Regions from separate parts of the Staphylococcus sp. IVB6181 genome, predicted to be linked through region 2. Evidence: predicted binding sites of a transcription regulator. Region 2 holds the regulator's gene; each other region holds the start of a gene.
The links. Region 2 encodes LexA, which represses DNA repair genes until DNA is damaged. Its sites were predicted from a motif close to CGAACATATGTTCG; they were not measured.
Positions count from the first base shown of each region.

Region 1: the regulator LexA is predicted to act here: its motif matches at 2,530-2,543, upstream of MUA90_RS05045 (YolD-like family protein).
Region 3: the regulator LexA is predicted to act here: its motif matches at 5,402-5,415, upstream of uvrB (excinuclease ABC subunit UvrB).

Region 1 covers NZ_CP095096.1:1,075,341-1,083,414, forward strand. The annotation lists gene MUA90_RS05030 (DUF4097 domain-containing protein) at 1-300, shown strand, start outside; gene MUA90_RS05035 (C45 family autoproteolytic acyltransferase/hydrolase) at 415-1,458, opposite strand; gene MUA90_RS05040 (hypothetical protein) at 1,864-2,037, shown strand; gene MUA90_RS05045 (YolD-like family protein) at 2,086-2,487, opposite strand; gene MUA90_RS05050 (6-phosphogluconolactonase) at 2,655-3,689, shown strand; gene MUA90_RS05055 (SLC13 family permease) at 3,933-5,495, shown strand; gene MUA90_RS05060 (glycosyl hydrolase family 28-related protein) at 5,613-6,725, opposite strand; gene MUA90_RS05065 (cysteine hydrolase family protein) at 6,848-7,399, shown strand; gene MUA90_RS05070 (manganese-dependent inorganic pyrophosphatase) at 7,475-8,074, shown strand, end outside.
Region 2 covers NZ_CP095096.1:1,673,427-1,681,500, forward strand. The annotation lists gene sbcD (exonuclease subunit SbcD) at 1-386, opposite strand, end outside; gene MUA90_RS08150 (CcdC family protein) at 634-1,101, opposite strand; gene MUA90_RS08155 (YneF family protein) at 1,282-1,512, opposite strand; gene tkt (transketolase) at 1,698-3,686, opposite strand; gene MUA90_RS08165 (DUF896 domain-containing protein) at 3,884-4,126, opposite strand; gene sosA (DNA damage-induced cell division inhibitor SosA) at 4,280-4,513, opposite strand; gene lexA (transcriptional repressor LexA) at 4,658-5,281, shown strand; gene MUA90_RS08180 (phosphoribosylaminoimidazolesuccinocarboxamide synthase) at 5,602-6,285, shown strand; gene MUA90_RS08185 (NAD(P)H-dependent oxidoreductase) at 6,333-6,854, opposite strand; gene MUA90_RS08190 (CAP domain-containing protein) at 7,078-8,013, opposite strand.
Region 3 covers NZ_CP095096.1:2,292,943-2,301,016, forward strand. The annotation lists gene hprK (HPr(Ser) kinase/phosphatase) at 1-104, opposite strand, end outside; gene uvrA (excinuclease ABC subunit UvrA) at 322-3,168, opposite strand; gene uvrB (excinuclease ABC subunit UvrB) at 3,179-5,161, opposite strand; gene MUA90_RS11255 (CsbA family protein) at 5,484-5,726, opposite strand; gene MUA90_RS11260 (YfbR-like 5'-deoxynucleotidase) at 5,734-6,375, opposite strand; gene MUA90_RS11265 (COG3942 and LysM peptidoglycan-binding domain-containing protein) at 6,713-7,681, opposite strand.

The DNA.
Region 1 (8,074 bases), 600 kb from region 2:
AAAATTAATTCCGGCAGTGTTTTAGGCAAACATGCATTAGTGAAGGAGAGCGTGTTTATTTTAGGACAAGGCAGTATTACATTTGAAAAAATGGCCAATGCTTGTGACTTAAAAGCCTCTACGAAGAGAGGGAATATCACATTATCTTATGAAAAACCGCCTCAAAACACATTGTTGAAATTAAATCCTGCAGAGGGTGAAAAGATTGTTTCGAATCCGCATTTCAAAAATGATAAAGTCGGAAACGGAGAGAATGTGTTAGAGTTTTATACCAATAAGGGCAATATCAAAATTGAATAATGAACGTTCTAAGCCATAGTGGTTTTAGAATGATTGTATTAAAGTAAAAAAACGATTTTCATCAAAAGTCAGATGAAAATCGTTTTTCTTTATTCCTTTGATATATTAAGGCATTTATTCTGAGGCAAATTGAATCTCTGTATCGATTTCGCCATGCAGTTTTGTAATATCTAATTCATCGTGGTTCAACCAGCGTTCAAAATCAATACATACAGGTGTTCCATTCTCACCTAAAGCAATCCAAGCTTTCATCTGATCTGGTTCATACATAGAAGTGTGGATAGTACCTGACCAGCTGCCAAAGAGCTTGCTGTAGATATCATATTTTGGATCATTGAAGAGTTCTAACGCTTTCATTTTATCCATATGGATATCTGTTTGTTTCAAAGTACGTGCTAAACGTTCTTTGGATTCTTTAGTGTAATTGCGGTTTTCATGCGTCAGCAATTTAAAGTGGTTGGTACATGTGCGATCGTAACGGATATCTAAGCCTCTTGGTGTGACTTCGATAATGGCGTGCTGATTATTTTTATCCATGACGATATAACTAAATGAACTGCGGTGCGGAATTTCTTTGAGCAGACGAATCGCTTCATCGGTATCTTTGCATAATTCTAAAATCAATCTGCCGATCATATAGCAGACAAATCCATCTTGCGGGTGTTTGCGATGCATAAAGTTGTAGCCCATAGCCAAGCCTGCTGAATTCAAGCCGTCCATTCTGCCTGTAATTCTTGAAGTAGGACCGATTTGTGCTAATCCTCCGTCATTGGGTTCATAGAGCAGATAACGGCCGTCATAGGTTGCAGGGTGGTAATCGTAGTTGCGGACTAAATAATTATCCCCAAGGAAGACCGTACACCCACTGTCTTTCTTATTAGGGGTGAAACGATAATGCGCAAAGTTGAATACAATTTGTCTCATCGGCAATTCTAATAACTCGCGCATGCCCATTAATTCCTCCCAAATTTGAGGGGCATAGAGATTGAATATATCGTGTGTTGCATTGATGTCTATATCAAAACGCGGCAGGCGTTTTTTCCATTCTTTTTCTCTGTTTTGCATCAGGCGTGTGGATTGCATCCATTTACCGGTTTCAACGCCTAAATCATAATGCGACCCTTTAAAAGTCATAATATCTGATTGTACCTTTTGCATATGAAATAACTCCTTAACGTATTCTTTTATAGTTTGTTACAATAATGTAATTTATTGTTAATAGACTTCAGAAATCAATCCGTATTATAATATATTTGTAGAGAAAAACCTGTTAATACGGTTTAAAAATGTCACTTGAAACGCAGAAATTTTACGTTTAGAGGTGATAGTGATGGTTCAAGATTATTATAGCAAAGCATGTGCTGCTGTATACAGATGGTGGAGGGGCGCTTGAATAATCTTACATTTCCAAGGGTTAACCATTTAGTGTTAGCCCTTTTTTTAGTATAATAGAACTTGTATATGCTTGAACATTTTTATTATAGGGTATATGTTTTAATGACCAATTTAAGTATGCTATCATAAGAGCATGCAGGCGATTATTTTTATAGAGGTGAAATCAAAATGTTAGACTTTATTAAAGGCTTTTTTAAATTCTTCTTTAGTTTAGCACTCATCGTTTCAGTAGTAGTTGGCGTGGGTGTAGCCGTATTCGCTTTCATTTTCAAAAAAGATTTTGAAGATATCGAAAGAAGAACAAAAGAAATTGTTGCTGATATTGAATCAGGCAATAATTAATGATGATGAACTAAAACACTTGCTGGGTGATAATCCAGCAAGTGTTTTTTAGGTTCGGCATAATGTAATTTGAACGATATCCAACAAAGAAAGCTGGATGTGCTGCTGTTTTAAAGTACTGCCGATGAGCAGCTGATTCAAGTAATCAATTTTTTTCGGTACCATTTCTAAAGTGCGGATCCAACCGTCTCTGAAATAACGTATTTTAATTGCACATTGTTCTTGAAAGGCAATATGAATCTGCTGATTCAATTCATTGATTTGATCCTCGGATAATATAGGACGTTCAATTTTAGTTTGGTCTACCGCATACTGATGCAATCGTTCGAATTGTTCGGGCAAGGTCGCAAAAGGGGCCCATTTTACCATGCCTCTGCCTACTGGAATATTAGAATCTAATTGGCTTCTTGGAATTTTACGATAATCTGTTTCCGTATTTTGTGCTTTCATCAAAAATCACCTGCTTAAGTAGAAGTTGATAATTCTATTATACGAACACTTGTTCGTATTTTCAAGTTAAAGTTATATTGCTCGAATAATCACATTATTTAGACTGTAGTATTATCATTTTTATTTAGAATTCCGTACAATAGTAGGTAATACGAGGAGGTAATAATATGACGAAATCAGGTTATATTGGATCTTACACTAAGAAAGATGGTAAAGGAATTTATCGTTTTGTTTTAGATGAAGCAAATGAAAAAGTATCAGAAGTTTCAACAGCTTATGAGATTGAAGCATCAACATTTATTACACGCCGCAATCAATTCTTATATGCAATTACAAAAGAAGGCGAACGCTGCGGTGTTGCGAGTTTCAGAGTAGAAAACGACGGTACATTGACACTATTGAACAAATGCTTGGATTCAGTAGAAGGTACAGGATGTTATATTTCAGTATCTAATGACGGCGGCTATTTGTTTGAAGCGGTTTATGGTGCAGGGATTATTCGTTTATATGAATTAGATGCATCGACAGGTGAAGTAGTACGCTTAATCGAAGAGTTGAAACATAAGTATCCAGTCGGCCCGCATGAACGCCAAGACCACGCACATGTACACTATGCACAAGAAACACCAGATGGTAAATTTGTAGCAGCATGCGACTTAGGTACAGATAGAATCGTCGCTTACAAATATGATGAAAATGGTTACGAGGTTGCTGCTGTTTCTGAATTTACTGCAGGATACGGACCGCGTCATATTGCATTTCACGGCAACGGCAAGTATGCGTATGTAGTGCATGAACTTTCAAATAAAGTGAGTGTCGCAAAATATGTGAACGGTCATTTCGAAGTAGTTAAAGATTATACTACCATCCCTGAAGACTTTGAAGGGGATACAAAATTAGCAGCAGTACATTTATCACATGACCAACGTTTCTTATATGTTTCGAACCGCGGCCATGACAGTATCGCTGTATATGAAGTAACAGATGATGGGGATGACTTGATTCCGGTTGAGATTGTTAAAACAGGCGGAGAATTCCCAAGAGATTTCAATATTTCAGATGATGATCAATTCATCGTATGTGCACATCAAGAAGGTAGTTCTCCAGTCACAGTGCTTAAACGTGATAAAGCAACAGGCCGTTTAACATTAACAGATGATCAGCAACAAGCTGCAGAAGGTGTTTGTGTCATTTTCGACTAATCCGCCATCAATATATTCAACCAGTCCTTTAACGGGGCTGGTTTTAATTTTGCCAAAATATAAGAAAATATTATCAAGAAAATTGGAAATATTTATGTAAACGTTTGCAAATTCTGGTTAGATATACGGAAAAATGTGATAAAATTAAAAACAAACATGTTCAGGGGTACTTTAAATTTATATGCAACTTAAATTGTATTTTAGTTTAAGGTTAAACATGTTGAAAACAAGGGGGGGATTGTTATGCATCAACAACATAACAGTGATTATCACATTCCAGGACGTCTGACATTCTTTTCAAAGCAGAAAAAGAATAAGCCGTATAATAAAGGCCAGATGATTGGATTGATTTTGGGACCATTATTATTTGCGTTGATTTTAATGTTTGTACATCCAGAAGGCTTGCCGTATCAAGGGGTATTCGTTTTAGCAAGTACCGCATGGATTGCAGTATGGTGGATCACAGAAGCGATTCCGATTCCGGCAACCAGTTTAATGCCGCTGGTATTAATGCCGATAGGGCATGTAATGGATCCGGCAGAAGTTACTTCTGAATACGGAAACGATATTATTTTCTTATTCCTGGGCGGATTCATTCTTGCGATTGCGATGGAACGTTGGAACTTACATACACGCGTTGCTTTAATTATTATTAATAGTATCGGTACAAGTACAGGCAAGATATTATTAGGCTTTATGCTCGCAACCGGCGGTTTATCAATGTTCGTCTCAAATACAGCGGCGGTCATGATTATGATACCTATCGGTTTAGCGATTATTTCAGAAGCTAAAGCCTTAAATGATGGGGAACGCAGTCAAAATAACTTGTCAAAATTCGAGAAATCATTGGTGCTCGCAATCGGTTATGCAGGTACTATCGGTGGTATGGGTACTTTAATCGGAACTCCGCCGCTGATTATATTAAAAGGCCAATATAATAGTGCCTTCGGCGAAGAAATCAGTTTTGCGAAGTGGATGATTATCGGTATACCGACGGTCATTATCTTATTATTCTTAGCTTGGATTTATTTAAGATTCATTGCCTTTAAACAAGATATGAAGCACCTTCCAGGCGGAGATGATTTAATCAAGACAAAATTAAAAGAGTTAGGCAAAATCAGCTATGAAGAAAAAGTAGTCTTTGCTGTCTTTGCGTTAGCCAGTATCTTATGGATTGTACGCGAATTTCTATTGAAACAATGGGGACCGACTTCGTTAGTAGAAGATGGGACAATCGCCATGTTCGTTTCTATTTTACTGTTTATTATTCCGACAAAAAATAACACAAAGCATAAACGAATCATTGATTGGGAAGTCGCCAAAGACTTGCCATGGGGCGTATTAATTCTCTTCGGAGGCGGTTTAGCGTTAGCCAAAGGCATTTCAGAAAGCGGCTTAGCAAAATGGCTGGGCGGACAATTAACTGCTTTAAACGGTGTCAGTCCATTGCTTATCGTTATCGTGATTACGATGTTCGTACTCTTCTTAACTGAAGTAACTTCAAACACAGCTACAGCAACTATGATTCTGCCTATTCTTGCGACATTATCTGTGGCAATCGGTGTACATCCGCTATTACTTATGGTACCCGCTGCGATGGCCGCAAACTGTGCTTATATGATGCCGGTCGGCACACCGCCGAATGCCATTGTCTTCGGTACAGGCTTGATTTCCATCAAGAAAATGGCAAGTGTCGGTTTCTGGGTCAACTTAATTAGTGCCATTCTAATCATCTTAGTAGTTTACTTCTTAATGCCGTTAGCATTAGGCATCGATGTCAGCCAACCACTTAAACCATTGAAATAATAGAAAATGCATTGATACAAAATGCATCAATCAAAAATAGACATATAAGTTAAATGAAAAAAGTCAGCCTTAATTACGTAGGGCTGACTTTTGTATGCTTTTACATATTTTCAATCTTTAAGATTTAATGAGTAACTGCTGATGATTAACATTGTGCATTTTAATTTGAGCTTTTGTGACTTGTGGCTGGTTGAAGTAAAGGCCGTTTATATCATTTAAAGTAAATGTATGTGTTGCGTCCAAATGATTTTCAGTAATGAAAACATCTTGATGCTGCGTATTGAAATAGCCGCGAATGTTAATGGCATCTTTTGTCATTGTGCCTTCGAAGCGGTTGTTGATGATATTTAAATCACGTCCGCCTTGAGCAGCAATACGTTGTCCGGTTTGCACATCAGCAGTATGTTTATCGTCTTTAGTACCTAAGAAGCGGATACCGCCAGCGCAATCTAAGAAATGGTTATCTACGATATATAAACCGTCTGCTTTAAAAGGTGTTAAAGCAAAATCTAAAGTTTGATGGAAAGTATTGCGATAAATAAAGACGTCTTGATAGAACTTGTTATGACGTGTCGCATGAGAGCCGACAGCACGATTCCAGCTGGTAAATCCTGGTGTATCAGAAGGGCCGAAATAACATTCTGATATCATAACATGACGCGTGATGGTACCGTCTCTTGTTCCGAATTTAGGGAAAGCACCTGGGACTTGAATATCTAATTGAATAGCTTCTGAAAAGCCGCGATCTCCATTGATATCAAGGAACCCTTCAAAACTGCATCTGGTAATAATTAAGTTGTCTACACCGCAGGCATCAATCGCATGTCCGCCGACAACATCTTTGAATCTAATATTATATAAGACAAGGTCGTGCGCATGACCTAGGCACATCGCAGTGTTGTTGTCAGGAATACGGCTGCCATTCATATCGAATGTACCGCCGATGATTGTAATGTTGCTGTTGCCGCTGTAATGATGATAAAAGCCGTTTCGGATACCGTTTTTCAATAAAGCATCTTTGCCTTGGCGTTTAAGTACAGTATCTTCATGCATAAACAGCGTAGTGCCTTCATAAATAGTTAAGGCGCGTTTAATATGGAATTCTCCTTTAGGAATGAAGATAATGCTTCCAGGATGTTTTTTGGCAAGATTCAACGCGTGTTGAAGTGCTTTAGTGTCTTTATGTTTATGTTTGCCTGTAAGTCCGAATTCAGTTGGATGGATGATCATGATTTTGACCTGCTTTCTTAAGATTCTTTTTGATTGAGTGAAAGGGTAGTCGCTCGATAATTTGTGTGAAGTAGGTTATTCTATTAATTAACAAGATATCACAAAATTGGGGGTAACGCATTATGGCCAATAAAGCCTTGATTGTTGTAGATTATTCATATGACTTTGTAGCACCGGACGGTAAATTAACATGCGGTGAACCAGGTCAAGCGATTGATGGATTTATCGCAGAAAGAATGCAAGCGTATGATAAAGAGGGGGACGCAGTCTTTGTCATGATGGACTTGCATTATGAAGATGACCCGTATCATCCAGAAAGTAAATTATTCCCGCCGCACAATATCGAAGGGACATCAGGAAGAGATTTATACGGTAAAGTAAAAGAAGTTTATGGGGACATTAAAGATCATGAACATGTCCATTATTTAGATAAACGCCGTTATGATTCATTCTTTGGTACACCTTTAGATAGTTTATTGCGCGAACGCGGCATCACTGAAATAGAAATTGTCGGTGTATGTACGGATATTTGTGTATTGCATACTGCAATTTCCGGTTATAATAAAGGGTATACGATTACTATTCCGACTAAAGGTGTTGCATCCTTTAATCAGGAAGGACATACTTTTGCGTTAGAACATTTTAAAAATGTCTTAGGTGCGAAGGTAGAATAACAGTTAAGAATCGTGATAAAATAGTATTAATTAGATATGAATTACAATAATTAACGACAAGGAGTGTCTCAGGACATGGAAAGTACTTACATTTTCGGGCATAAAAGTCCAGATACAGACGCAATCAACTCAGCATTAATCATGGCTGAATTCGAAAGATTAAATGGAAACGAATCAGCAAAAGCTTACCGTTTAGGTGAAGTAGGCGCTGAAACACAATATGCTTTAGATTATTTCAAAGCAGAAGCACCAGAATTATTATCTGATGACTTAACAGGTAAAGACGTTATTTTAGTCGACCATAACGAATTCCAGCAAAGTGCTGATTCAATCGAAGGCGCAACAATTCTTCACGTAGTGGATCACCACAGAATTGCGAACTTCCACACAGCAGGTCCATTATACTATCGTGCTGAACCGCTAGGCTGCACAGCAACAATTCTTTATAAAATGTTCAAAGAAAAAGACTTTGAAATCAAACCGCAAATTGCCGGTTTAATGTTATCTGCGATTATTTCAGACAGCTTATTATTCAAATCACCGACTTGCACAGAGCAAGATAAAAAAGCTGCAGAAGCATTAGCGAAAATCGCTGATGTCGATGCACAAGAATATGGTTTGGAAATGTTGAAAGCAGGTGCTTCAACAGTAAATAAATCTGCAGTTGAAATTATC
Region 2 (8,074 bases):
GCATAAGGCAAGGTATAAAAATTAACACCGTTGATTGTTATCGGATCGTACATAGATTCAAGACTGGTACGGATATATAGATTGCTGTGTTCAAACCAATTCGAACCGTAATTCAAACGTGTTCTGCCATCATGATTTCCGCTGATAATCACTATAGGCAGGCGCATTTTCAGGTTTAACTCTGCTATAGTTGCTTCTAATAATTTCACTGTGTCTTTATTAGGCGTAGAATTATCGTACAAATCACCCGCAATCACAATGGCATCTGGTTCTTCTTGTTTCATCGCTTCAATAAATCGATTCAGAATATAACGTTGATCTTCTAAAAAGGACTGTCCGTTTAATATTTTGCCTAAATGCCAATCGGCAGTATGTATTACTTTCATTGAATCACCTCTTGCATAAAGTGTAATATGAAACGCCTTTCTCATTATAGAGAAAAGGCGCACAATGTTTATTTTTTATAAAGTTTTTGAAAAAGAGAGAATGTATATATCATTCCTGCAATAATTGCTCCGATAATACCTAAGACATGTTTTAACTTCATTATAATCACCTTTCCTTCTTTTTGTTTTACCCCAAAAAAAGTAAACGACGCCTTTCAGTTTTATTGAAAAACATCGTTTATCACTTTTATCTTACAATTTCTCTTTTCAACTTTTTATATTTCAATAACATCGCGATTCTCCAAGGTACAATCATTGAAAAGGCAAGCAAGAAGAACATGCCGGCAAGTTGACCTGGATGAATCTGACTGCTGATGACAATTTTCATAACAGTTCTGATGATTAATAGTGTAATTAAAATAATCGGAAACGCTTTTGAACGTTTCATATATATATTTGAGCCCTTCACCTCAAAGCGAGAAGTCCAAATCAGTACGGTTGAAAATAAAACCCCTACAATCATAGATTCAAGGATTTCCATACCTGTTAATCTAAAATAAGGCACAACAAACATTAAAGCACCCGTAGACATAAATATTGGCGGTAAAATGAGTTTCTTCTCATTGACTGGAAACTTTTGCGCCTTCATTCTCACTATGATTACGGCAGCGCCCATTAAAAATGCTATACCGATTGAAAATATAAGATATAACACAGTGACACCTTCTTTTCGTCATTAAGTATATTCATAGAAATCATTTTATAGTATATCATTGCACATACGAAATGCCATACAAAATGATTAAAATATGTAAATCCTTCCAGTATTTGCTTTACTATAAAACAAAAGAAAGCCGTATGTTCAACCCACACAGCTTTCTTATTACAGATACTTTTATTTCATTTTTTGATCCATGTTTTTGTTCATCATCGTCATCATTTGATTGATTTTCTTTTGAGATGGTTTTTGGCCCATTTGCATCATCATCATACGTAACATCTCTTCGTTAATCGGAGGGTTCTTTTTAAGATAATCCATCATATACTTTCTCGCTAAGAAGAAACCACCTACTAAACCGATGATTAGTGCAGCAATGATTAATAGAATTGCTATCCAAGTTGCCATTGTCTCACCCACTTTCTTTATCCTTTAGCATTTTACTAAAATAACTTTATCATTTCAAGTTGTATTTTAACTATGACTGACTCTATTCACAAGAAAAAGAGCTATTCCAAGCTCCATTAAAACATGATTATTAATAACTGTTTTAATTACCGGAATAGCTCTTTCGTTTATTGCACTATAAAATTTTATAGATTGTTTAATAATTTTAATACGTTTTCTTTAGTGAAGCCGTATTTTTCAACAACTAAACCACCTGGTGCACTTGCGCCGAAACGATCGATTCCAAGTACTTCGCCTTGTAAACCGACATATTTGTGCCAACCTAATGAAGAAGCCATTTCCACTGCTAAACGTTTTGTGATTGTTGGAGGAATTACTTCATCTTGGTAAGATTTAGGTTGTTGTTCGAATGCGTGCCAGTTCGGCATAGATACGACACGAATTGAATTGCCGTTATCCGCAAATGTTTTAGCAGCTTCTACTGCTAAGCTTACTTCTGAACCAGAAGCTAATACAAGGTATTCTGGGTTTTCATCAGATTCGTAAACAACATATGCACCTTTACGTACACCTTCTTCAACTGTTTCTTTTGAAACATCTAATACTGGAAGGTTTTGACGTGTTAATACTAATGAAGTCGGTGTTTGTTCGCTTTCTAAAGCAACTTCCCAAGCAACACGAGTTTCGTTACCGTCTGCTGGTCGGATAACGTTCATGTTAGGGATTGCACGTAAACCTGGTAACTGTTCAATAGGTTCGTGTGTAGGACCATCTTCACCAACAGCGATAGAATCGTGTGTAAAGATGAATGTTGAGTTAAGACCCATGATAGCTGAAAGTCTTAATGCTGGTTTTAAATAGTCGCTGAATACGAAGAATGTTGCACCGTAAGGATTAACACCGCCGTGTGCAGCCATACCGTTAACAGCAGCAGCCATCGCAAATTCTCTTACACCGAACCAGATGTTTTTACCTTCTGGTGTATTGCGATCATAATCTGATGCATCTTTAACGTTAGATTTGTTTGAACCAGCTAAGTCTGCTGAACCGCCGAAGAATGAAGGTACAGCTTTGCTTAATGCTTGAATAACTTCACCAGAATCAGCACGTGTTGCACTTTCTGAACCTACTTCGAATTCAGGTAATTTTGCTTCGTAATTATCTGGTAATTTACCAGCAATTGCATCTTTGAATTCTTGCGCTAACTCAGGATATTCTTTTGAATATTTTTCAACTAATGCTTTCCAAGCATCTTCATTTTCATTTGCACGTTTCAACATTGTTTCATTGAATACGTCATAAACTTCATCTGGAACGTAGAAACGTTTTTCAGGATCAAGTTTATAATTTTCTAAAGTTAAAGTACGTTCATCTTCACCAAGCGGTGCACCATGTACGCCATGTGTACCTGATTTGTTAGGTGAACCGTAACCAATCACTGTTTTCACTTCAATCATTGTTGGTCCGTTTTGTTCTTTAGCTTTTTCAATTGCGTTATTGATTTCGTCTAAGTCATTGCCGTCTTTAACTAAGATATGGTTCCAACCATATGCTTCAAAACGTTTTTTGATGTCTTCTGAGAAAGCTTTATCTAAGTCGCCGTCTAATGAGATATCATTTGAATCGTAAAGTACGATTAATTTATCTAATTGCAAGTGGCCTGCTAATGAAGCCGCTTCATGTGAAATACCTTCCATTAAGTCGCCATCAGAAGCTAACACATAAGTGTAATGGTTAACGACTTCTGCGTCCGGTTTATTGAATTTGCCGGCTAAGTGGTTTTCAGCCATTGCCATACCAACTGACATTGCTAAACCTTGTCCTAATGGACCTGTTGTTACTTCAACACCTTGTGTATGTCTGAACTCTGGGTGTCCTGGTGTTTTAGAATCCCATTGTCTGAATTGTTTTAATTCCTCTAATTCTAAGCTTCCAGATACATGCAGCAAGCTGTAAAGCAATGCTGAACCATGTCCTGCAGATAAAATAAATCTGTCTCTGTTGAAATATTCGTTTGAATTAGGATTGAAATTCAAATGACGTGTCCATAATGTGTACGCCATTGGTGCAGCACCCATAGGTAATCCAGGGTGACCAGAATTTGCTTTTTCAATTGCATCAATACTTAATGCTCTGATTGTATTAATTGCAAGGTCGTCTCTTTTATCGAACATCAATATAACTTCCTTTCTATACAGCATGATTTTATGCCATTATACATTATATTCTTGGCTTTTCACATTGATTGTTCTTATGAAATCGCTATCAAATAAAATATGATGAAAAATCTTCAAATATAACAAAAAATGAGCTCTCAGAACATAGGTATTTTGTTCTAAAAGCTCTTACTCATAGTTTAATATAATTTAAATTATTTTCTTTTATTTTGCTCACGTTGTACTTGTTTTAATTTTTCAGGTGTTACATCGTTTCCTTCTGGATCTAACACTTTTGTATTTTCAATTTGCTGTTTGAAACCTTCACGGAAAGTTTCCAAATATTTTTGATGTAATTCTGCTCTTTCTTTTGCTTCTTCTTTAGTTAAGCCTTCAGCTTTTTTCTTTTTAGAAAGTTCATTAATTCTATTAATAGTTTCTTTATGTTGATCTGCCATATTCTTGACCTCCATTAGTCTGATGATTATTCATATTAGCAAATAATTGTTTAAAACAAAATGAATATGCTTGTTTAACTTTTCCCAAATGCGTCGCTTTTACACAATGAATAACAAGAAAATGATATGACAATTTTATGAATTACTATTTATTTATCGAACAGCTGCGACAATCGGTTTGCTGTTCTGTTCGTCTTTTTCTATATATCGCTGTTCTTGTTCGGCTTTTTGTTCTGTTTTAGCTGAAAGTGTATGATCCGTCATTTCGTACACTTGTTCCTGATTCCCTGACTGCTCTGCACCGATTAAAAACGCTGAAACCAACATGAAAGACATTAACAATACTGCTGTGTATAGTAAAAAACTCGTTTGATATTTCTTAATCATAATTGAACACCCCCTAGAACATTTGTTTGTATAAACACAATATCAGAACGACTGTTCGGTGTCAATACTTTTACGAACAAATGTTTGTAAAGATATTTTTAACATGCTATAATAAGAACAAATTAGAAGAGGATGTGCATATATATGACTGAACTTACGAAGCGTCAAAGCGAAATTTATGAATATATTAAATCAGTAGTTCAAACAAAAGGTTATCCGCCTAGTGTCAGAGAAATCGGTGAAGCTGTAGGATTAGCATCAAGCTCTACAGTTCATGGCCACTTATCGCGTTTGGAAAGCAAAGGTTATATCCGACGCGACCCTACAAAACCAAGAGCAATTGAAATTGTAAGCGATCAAATAGAAGATTCTGCAGAAATCGAAGGTACTATTCATGTTCCTGTCATCGGTAAAGTTACTGCCGGCATTCCAATTACAGCAGTTGAAAACGTTGAAGAGTACTTCCCATTACCAGAACACTTTACTTCAACGCACAACAGCGACATATTTATTTTGAATGTTGTCGGTGACAGTATGATTGAAGCAGGTATTTTAGATGGAGATAAAGTAATTGTCAGAAGCCAGACAATTGCAGAAAACGGCGACATTATTGTTGCTATGACTGAAGATGATGAAGCAACAGTAAAACGATTCTATAAAGAAAAACACCGTTATAGACTGCAACCTGAAAACAGCATAATGGATCCGATTTACCTTGAACATGTAACAGTATTAGGCAAAGTTGTCGGCCTATTTAGAGAACTATAAGCTGTCGCCTCTGTTCATAGGCATATCATCTCTTCTTAATTATCGTTCGTGATTAAATGAATAAATCTAATCTTTTTTAAATATAAGCATGCCTTAGTGTCCTCAACTTATAGACATTAAGGCGTGCTTTTTTGCTATTCTATATTTTGTTTTTACTTTCTTTAACATATTAAGCTTTGTATACTGCTAAAAGAGACCAAAAAGAAAAGTAAGCAATTAATCTCATCAATATTTTCTTGCTGGTTTCATAGTTTGATATTTATATAAATCGAAAATTCTCTTATAATGAATATAAGTATAACTTTAGGAGTGAAATGAAAATGGACTTACTATACAAAGGTAAAACGAAAGATGTATATCAAGACAAAGATGGTGAAGTTGTTTTATTCTTCAAAGATGATATGACTGGTAAAGACGGAGTGTTTGATCCAGGTGAAAACCAAGTAGGATTGACTGTCGAAGGTTCAGGAAAAGCTGGATTGAAAATGACAAGCTATTTCTTCGAAAAAATTAACGCTGCGGGTATTCCAACTCATTATATTGATTTTGACCTTGATGAACGCCAAATGCGCGTTAAAAAAGTATCAGTGTTCGGTAATGGGTTAGAAGTCATTTGCAGATATCGTGCTGTCGGTTCTTTCATCCGCAGATATGGCGACTATATTGAAGACGGTGCACCGCTTAACGGTTATGTTGAAATGACTTTAAAAGATGACGAACGACAAGATCCTCTTATCAACAAAGCAGCTCTTGAAGCCCTAAATATTTTAAAACCCGGCGAATATGATGAAATTGCTGATTTAACAGTTAAAATTTCTGACATCATTAAAGATGAACTCGCACAAAAAGGTTTAGAGTTATACGATATTAAATTAGAGTTCGGTCGCGATGAAGCAACTGGCGAAGTATTGCTTATTGATGAAATTTCTGGAGGCAACATGCGTGTCTTTGATAAAGACGGTAAATACATTGAACCGTTAGAATTCGGAAACTACCTATTTTAATTTAAAAAATGCCGGAATTGAAAATTTCAGTTCCGGCATTTTATTTATTAAATAGACTTTATGAATGCGATATACTGTTTGGTCCCCTCGAGCAAATCATCATAACTCGCATGATTTACAGTACCATACTGTGCAAAGTGACCCTTATATTCAGCCCCTATATAATTAAAAGTCGCAATGAATGGCGATAACAATGTTTCTAATGCAAATCCATTCGAACCTTCTTTAGAATAATCTTCTTCTAAACTGCCTACTGTCGTTGCAATCGCAAACTTTTTATTATGAAGTTTCGTTCCTTCTGGACCAAACGCAAAATTATATAAGAACACTTCATCCAGATACTGTTTTAATAACGGAGGACTGCTATACCAATAGAGCGGAAATTGGAACACAATTGTATCGTAATTCAATAACCTTTCTTGTTCGCGCGACACATCTATTTTGCTGTCAGGATACAGTTCATATAATTCAACCATATCAATCTGTTCACTAACCACAGCATCTCTCCACATACGATTCACTACTGAGTGCTTCATATCCGGATGTGTGATGATAACTAATGTATGCATAATAACGCCCCTTTGAATTAAGTTATAATACATAAAACATGACTATTTCATCGACTATAATTACAATATACACTACCTTAGCAGCTTATTCATTATTAATAATACTGACACAACATGAGATCAACAATAATTTTTCCATAAAAAAACTGTTAACCACAGTTACAATATGTGATTAACAGTTCATCCATTATTTCGGTTCTTTTATTATTTAAAATACATTTACTTAACTTGTATAATTTTCAGTCCAGAATGGTTGTCTGTCTTCATTAAAGTCGACACCCACACCTAAGTTTTTAAATCCTGACTGTAAAATGTTTTTTCTATGTCCTTCTGAGTTCATTAATCCTTCGTGTGCAAAGATACTGTTCTGATGTCCGTACGCTAAGTTTTCACCTACACTGTTATAATCAATGCCGTCTTTTTTCATACGATCAAAAGGAGACTCTCCTTTAGGGTTTGTATGATCAAAGTAATGATGATCTGCCATATCTTTACTATGTTTTCTCGCAGTATTCGAAATAGCATCACTGTATTTCAGAACTGACAGTCCTTTTTGTACACGTTCTGCATTTACTAAATCAAAGTTTTGCATTTCAAAGCCGTATGTTAAAGAAGTGGATGGCGCACCATATTGTTTAGTGAGTCGATTTTCCATTTCTTTGCTGATTTGCATAATACCTGTTACTTGATTATTTTCATGCTTATCATAAAAGACTGTCGTATAAATACCGTCTTTATCGAACGTATCGTACTCATCGCTTTCGATTTGATATTTATAATTACCTTTGGTCATAGATGTAATCGGATCGCCTAAACGGCTTCTGACAGCAGTTTTAGGTGAACCGTATTTAATCTTCGACTTAGAAGAGATTACATTCTGGTTGCTGTAGATACCGTTAACTTTGCCGTCGATATAACTCACCATGACAAATGATTGATAATCATCGTGGTAAGCGTACCATTTCAAACCATATTCATTTGAAGTCACACGTTCAGGTTTTCCAAGTTGTTGTTCAACTTCTGATTGTGTCATATTCATTTGTATGTTCCTAAATGCAAAGTCTTGCTTATCAGGAACTTTAAGCGGCTCTTTAGAAATACTTTCGTTTGCGGCTAATGCTTGAATCTTAGCTTTAGTCTGATTTTGCAAATCTATCATAAAAGATGTTTCTTTTATAGGAATACATAATGCCAAAAGCAAGAAAACAATTGAAAAACCA
Region 3 (8,074 bases), 620 kb from region 2:
CCTGGTCTTGAAATATCTGTATTATGGATTGGTCGATCCAATCCTTCTTCTCCGGCTGCTAAATTCAATTTAAATCTGTTTACTAAAGCTCTAGCACTTAACATATTTTCACCTCAATCGTCATTCTTCTTTCTATGCTTACTACTATCATATCAAAAAAGAATGCGAAAACGTTATTGGTATTACTACTTAAATTCCCTACCTATTTTATCATTTCTCATGATGATTCAAAAATCAAATTTTAACACTGCTTTTCGCTTCAAATATGTAAAAAAAACGGCATTTTACCTTATTTAAGGCAAAATACCGTTTACTTCATGCTTATACATTTTGAGGAGTGTCTCGTTCTAATACTGTTTTCAAATATTTTCCGGTATAAGAATCTTTAGAGGCTGCGATTTCTTCAGGTGTACCTGTTGCGACAATCGTACCGCCGCCGTCGCCGCCTTCAGGTCCTAAATCTATCAGATAATCTGCAGTTTTAATGACATCTAAGTTGTGTTCGATAATCACAACAGTGTCGCCGTTATCTACGATACGATTCAACACTTTCAAGAGACGATTGATATCGTCCACATGCAAGCCTGTTGTCGGTTCGTCTAAAATATAAATCGAGCGTCCTGTAGAACGTTTATGCAGCTCTGAAGCCAGTTTTACACGCTGTGCTTCACCGCCGGATAATGTTGTCGCAGGTTGGCCTAAACGCACATAACCTAATCCCACATCGACAAGTGTTTGTAGTTTGCGTTTGATTTTAGGGATATTTTCAAAGAAGTGTGTCGCTTCTTCTGCAGTCATATCCAATACTTCTGCGATGTTTTTACCTTTGTATGTGACTTCTAATGTCTCACGGTTGTAGCGATTACCACCGCAAACTTCGCAAGGAACATAAACATCCGGCAAGAAGTGCATTTCGATTTTAATAATACCGTCGCCTTTACAAGCTTCGCAGCGTCCGCCTTTAACGTTGAAGCTGAAACGTCCTTTTTGGTACCCTCTGATTTTCGCTTCGTTCGTTGACGCAAAGACATCGCGGATATCATCAAAGACACCTGTATAAGTCGCAGGGTTGGAACGCGGTGTACGTCCGATTGGAGATTGGTCGATATCAATGACTTTATCTAATTGATCGATACCTTCAATTTCATCTACCTTGCCGGGTCTTGCTTTAGCACGGTTGATTTTTTGCGCTAGTGTTTTATACAGCACTTCGTTTACTAATGAACTTTTACCTGAACCTGACACACCAGTCACAACTGTCATAGTTGATAGCGGGAAATCCACATCTACATTTTTCAAGTTGTTGCTTTGCGCCCCGTGTACTTTTAATTTGCGGTCTGTAACCGGTCTGCGGTATTCAGGGACTTCAATACGTTTTTTGCCGCTGAGGTATTGGCCTGTCAGTGATTTAGAATTACGCATCACTTGTTTAGGTGTGCCCGCTGCTACAATTTCACCGCCGTGTTCGCCTGCACCCGGTCCTACATCGACAAGATAATCCGCTTCTCTCATCGTATCATCATCATGTTCTACAACAATCAGTGTATTGCCTAAATCACGCATCTCTTTCAATGTATTGATTAAGCGGTCATTGTCTCTCTGATGGAGCCCGATAGATGGTTCATCCAAGACATACAATACACCAGACAATCTCGAACCGATTTGTGTAGCTAAACGGATACGTTGTGCTTCACCGCCGGATAGCGTACCTGATGAACGATTCAATGTCAGATAATCCAAGCCTACGTTATTCAAGAAATAAAGTCTTGAAATAATTTCTTTTAAAATCAAGTCTGCGATTTTACGGTCTTGGCTGGATAAATCAATATTTTCAAAGAAATGGAGTGCTTCTTTAATAGAGTATTCAACCACTTCTCCGATATTCAAGCCTGATACGTAGACAGATAGTGCTTCTTGGCTTAAACGTTTGCCGTGGCACGTTTCACATGGCAGTTCTGTCATATATTTCTGCATCATTTCGCGTACATATTCTGATGGCGATTCATGATAACGGCGTTCGATATTCGGAATCACACCTTCGAATTCCATCGTTCTTGTACGTGTCGTTCCGTTTTTCTGTCCGAAAGTAAATGTAATTTCTTTACCTTTAGAGCCATATAAAATAATATCTTTTTGACGTTCTGTCAGTTTTTTGAACGGTTTATCCATATTGATTTTATATACTTCAGCTACACGTTTTAACAATGTAGGATAGAAGTCAGAGCTTTTCGGTTCCCAAGGCACAATCGCCCCTTCGCTTAATGACTTATTTGGATCTGGAATCACTAAATCAATATCCACTTTCAGCTTTTGGCCCAGCCCGTCACATGTCGGACAAGCTCCGAACGGACTGTTGAAACTGAACATACGCGGTTCAAGTTCTCCGATACTGAACCCGCAAATCGGACATGCATGATTTTCAGAGAACTTCATTTCTTCGCCGTCAATGACATCGACTGTTAAATTGCCTTCTGCTAATTCTAAAGCCGTCTCAATTGAATCTGCTAAACGTGTTTCAATGCCTTCTTTAACAACAAGACGATCCACCACAACTTCAATTGTGTGATTTTTGTTTTTGTCTAATTCCGGCACATCATTAATATCTCTGATTTCGCCGTCTACTCTGACACGCACATAACCTTTTTTACTGATGTCTTGAAGCAGTTTTTCATGCGACCCTTTGCGGTGATTTACAATCGGTGCCATGAGTTGGATTTTAGTACGTTCTTCCAGTTCTAAAATGCGGTCTGCCATTTGCTGAACAGTTTGCGATTCGATTTCGATGCCGTGATGCGGACAAAATGCTTTACCGACACGTGCATACAACAAACGAATATAGTCATAAATCTCTGTAACTGTCGCTACAGTCGATCTCGGGTTTTTGCTTGTTGTCTTCTGGTCGATTGAAATCGCTGGGGATAAACCTTCAATCGTATCTACATCCGGTTTATCCATTTGTCCTAAGAATTGACGTGCATAAGCACTTAAGGATTCTACATAACGTCTTTGCCCTTCCGCATAGATAGTATCGAATGCTAAGGAAGACTTACCAGAACCTGATAAGCCTGTCATGACGATCAATTTATTTTTCGGCAGTTCCACATTCACATTCTTTAAGTTATTCTCACGTGCACCTTTTACAACAATTGATGGATCTTTCTTACTCACCCGCGTCACCTCATCTTTCTGCTTTGAGTTCAAACAACATGTCTCGTAATTCTGTTGCTCTTTCAAAGTCTAATGCTTTTGCTGCTTGTTTCATTTCTTTTTCTACATTTTCAATCGTTTTTTCACGTTCTTTTTTCGTTAATTTCTTAGGTACTACTTTTTGTTCTTGTTCGTTTTCTTCTTCTGTTTCCACAGTAGCACTGATAACATCATGAATTTTCTTCTTGATTGTTTTCGGTGTAATACCATGTTCTTCGTTATACGCTTGTTGAATCTTGCGACGGCGTTCTGTTTCATCCATCGCATATTTCATAGAATCTGTAATTTTGTCTGCGTACATAATCACTTGCCCATGCTCGTTACGTGCTGCACGGCCAATAGTTTGAACTAACGAACGCTCTGAACGCAAGAAACCTTCTTTATCTGCATCAAGTATCACCACTAACGATACTTCCGGTATATCGATACCTTCTCTTAATAAGTTGATACCGACAACCGCATCATAAGTGCCCATTCTTAAGTCGCGAATGATTTCGATACGTTCTAATGTCTTGATTTCAGAATGCAGATAGTTGACTTTGATACCTGCTTCTTTCATATAAGTCGTTAAATCTTCACTCATTTTTTTCGTTAATGTCGTAATGAGTACACGTTCGTTTTTATCGATTCTATCTTGAATCTCGCTTAATAAATCATCAATTTGATTTTTCGTCGGACGGACATCTATTTTAGGGTCCAGCAATCCTGTCGGTCGAATAATCTGCTCAACCACTTCATCTGAATGTTCTAATTCATAAGGACCTGGTGTTGCTGAAACGTAAACCAATTGATGTGCTTTCTTTTCAAACTCTTCAAACGTTAAAGGTCTGTTATCTAAAGCACTCGGCAATCTGAAACCGTGATCGATCAGCACTTGTTTACGTGCTCTGTCACCGTTATACATCCCTCTGATTTGCGGTAAAGTCACGTGTGATTCATCAATCATAATCAGCCAATCATCACCGAAATAATCAAGCAACGTATAAGGTGTAGAACCATAGTCTCTTAAGTTCAAATGCACAGAATAGTTCTCGATTCCTGAAACAAAGCCCATCTCTCTCATCATTTCCAAATCATAGTTGGTACGTTGTTCCAGTCTTTGCGCTTCTAACAATTTATTATTTTCTCTTAAATATTTCAGACGGTCTGCAAGTTCCTTTTCAATACGTTGGATGGCTAACTCTAACTTTTCATCACGCGTTACGAAGTGGGATGCCGGATATATAGAGAAGTGGTCTCTTTCACGCAGTACTTCTCCTGTTAAATAGTTCACTTCGCTGATACGATCGATTTCATCACCGAAGAATTCGACACGAATACACATTTCATCACGAGACGCCGGGAAGACTTCTACCACATCGCCGCGTACTCTGAATGTGCCGCGTTTGAAGTCGATATCGTTACGTGTATATTGGATATCAACTAATCCACGCAAGAATTGGCTGCGGTCCATTTCCATGCCTCGACGCACGTTGACAACTAAACTGCTGTATTCAGACGGATCCCCTAAACCAAAGATACTGCTGACACTGGCAACTACAATTACATCATCGCGCTCGAATAATGAACTTGTAGCTGAGTGGCGTAATTGGTCGATTTCATCGTTAATTGTCGCATCTTTTTCGATAAATGTATCCGTAGAGGGTACATAAGCTTCTGGTTGATAATAATCATAGAAACTGACAAAATATTCTACTCTGTTTTCTGGGAAAAATGCTTTGAATTCGTTATATAACTGACCTGCTAAAGTCTTGTTGTGGGCAAGTACTAATGTAGGCTTGCCGGCTTGTTGAATTACGTTGCTCATTGTGAAAGTTTTACCTGTCCCTGTTGCACCGAGCAAAGTTTGATGATGTTTGCCTTCCTTAATTCCTTTAGAAATCTTTTCAATTGCGGCAGGCTGGTCTCCTTGAGGTGTAAACTCTGAAACCACTTTAAATGGATGATGTTCCATATATCAGGTATCCTCCTTTTTATACGATGCATACTGTAGCGTCTCTAAAATATAAATAGGCTGAGACATTCCACCATTGTCCCAACCGTTCACTTCATGTTGAGATTGCAATTAAACTTGTTAATTCGCAACTTCTCAATTTTTATATAATCTTTCTATTTACTCTATTTATACTCTTAATTACTTGTTTTCAAACTATTTACATCACTTAGTATTATAACATATCATGTCAAAGAAATACAAACATCTGTTCGTAAAATAGAAGTTTTTTGCCAAACAAAAAAGCACTTGTCTCTGCTTTGACAAGTACCTGTATTGCAATTTAACGGTCATCTTCATGATGTTGATGCAGTTTTAATTGATCCACGATGACAAAGCCTGCCAACAATGAAACGACATCTATAAATATAATCCACTCGCTGTGAAAGAATCCTTTATAAATCGAACCACCGATTAACATCAACGTTACAATTGCACCGACCCATTTGTTCTTAGTAACGACACTGAATAGTACCACTAAGATACAGGGGAAAAATGAGGCGCAAAGATACCAAATGAGAACCATTTGTCAGTCACCCATCTCTTTTATTTAAAATTGACATCGTCAACTCACGCAATTCTGAACGCGGAATAAAGTTTTCTGTCAGCATTTCTGGTATCACATTATCGATAAAGTCTTGTACGGAGACCAAATGATCAAACTGCATAATTGTTTCTAATGACATTTCATAAATTTCGAAGAATAACGAATCCGGATTACGCTTTTGAATTTCTCCGAATGTTTCATAAAGCAAATCTATTTTATCTGCGACAGCTAAAATCTGACCTTCTAATGAATCATCTTTGCCTTCTTGCAGACGCTCTCTATACACATCTTGATATTCCTCTGGGAATTCTTCTCTGATAAAATTATCTACCATTTCCTCTTCCACTTGAGAAAACAACTTTTTTAAATCACTGCTCGCATATTTAACCGGGGTTTTGATATCTCCTGTAAATACTTCCGCAAAGTCATGATTTAAAGCCTTTTCATATAAACTCTTCCAATCAATCGTATTGCCGTGCTGTTCTTCTACTGTACCTAAATATTGTGCAATTTTAGTCACTTTAAATGAATGTGCTGCTACATTATGCTCAAAATACTTAAACTTACCAGGCAAGCGTATCAGCTTTTCTAAATCAGACAGTCTTTTAAAATATTGATGTACACCCACGTTGAGCTCACCCCTTATCTATTTAATCGAATATTATACGCGCATGTCTTCGCATTGCGCAAGCACTTTGAAAACATATCATTCAAGTTCATTCAAACACTTTTTATTTTCTATTCAAAATATATTGATGCTTTGTCAAAGAAATTTCTTATTCATCCGCATTTCATATAAGAACAACCTGAATACTAAAAGTTGATTTAACTTTACCATTTTCAACGGTGACTTTAAATTAATATTACCCTTTCTCAAGCAATTTTTCGATTTCAATTATACATAGCACAAGATACAAAAAAAGCACCGTCCTCAAAAGAGAACAGTGCGCTATATCAATTATTTATTAGTGGATGTAGTTATATCCGCCTGCTTGACCTGCTGAAATTGTACGTGAAGTTACAACACCTGGGCCGTAACCGTAGTTCATTTCAGATACGCGAACTGAACCGTCGCTGTTAACACCTTCAACGTATGCTACGTGACCGTAAGCACCTGCTGATGATTGCATGATTGAACCAGCTGCTGGTGTATTGTTAACTGTACGTCCTGCCGCTGCTGCTGCGTTCGCCCAGTTATTTGCATTACCCCAAGTTGATCCGATGTTGCCGCCTGCACGACTGAATGCATAATAAGTACATTGTCCTGCAGTGTATAAGTTAGCACCTGAATAGTAAGATGGTGCACTTGTTTGGTATGATGGAGCGCTGTATGAAGCTGCTGGCGCACTGTATGTTTCAGTAGCGTTGTAAGCTGGTGCTTCATAGCTTGTATAATTTGTATTGTAGCTGTTGTAAGCTGCATCTGATGTATAGTTTACAGGTGCTGCTGTTGTATTTGCCGGTGCATCGTAGTTTGCAGCTGCTTTTGGAGCTGCTGTATCTTGTTTTGATTGTGATGCTTGTGCTTCAGTTGGTACAGCTTTACCAGTATATAATGCTTCTAAATGTGTTGCGCCTTTTTCTGAAACTGCTAAGATATCTCCAGGTAAGATAACGTGAGAAACACCTGGGTTTAATTTGTACAATGTATCTAATGTAATATTATGTGCTTTTGCGATTGATTTTAAAGTATCTCCAGCTTTGACTTCTACAACGTCTGTGTCAGGTAAAACTAGAGAAGTCTCTTTTTTAACTTCATCTTGGTTTAATTGGTTTAAATTTTTAATCTCGTCTGTAGTAGTGGCAAACAAAGCTGCAACTTCGCTTAACTTAGCATCTTCTTTAACTACGTGTGTTTGTTCTGCAGATGCAACACCATTTAATGATGTTAGTAAAGTTAGTGATGATGCTGATAGTAATAAAGCTTTCTTCATTTATTATTTCATCCTTTGCTGTCAATTTGTAATGCATTCAATATAGCACAACTTTCCTACCCTGGGGGCATTGTTATAATTTTGTAATATAATCGTTATACTATCGTTTAAACTCTAAATTGGACAAACTTTCTGTCAATTAAAGCAAATCATAGGCATTTCAATGCTCGATAGGTTATTTAATAACTTTTCATGTCACATAACAGTAATATTAATCTATGCATTAAACATCTAAAATTATTTTTATGCGATATACTTTTTTCGTTGCAGCAAAAGAAAAGGTTCTTCATCTTTTATGGTGGGAAGGTAAAACTTCCCGCCTTTTTCGATACACAAAAAGCGCAATTGCCTCTATAATTTAAAGTGACCAAACCCAAATTAAAGGAGACAAGT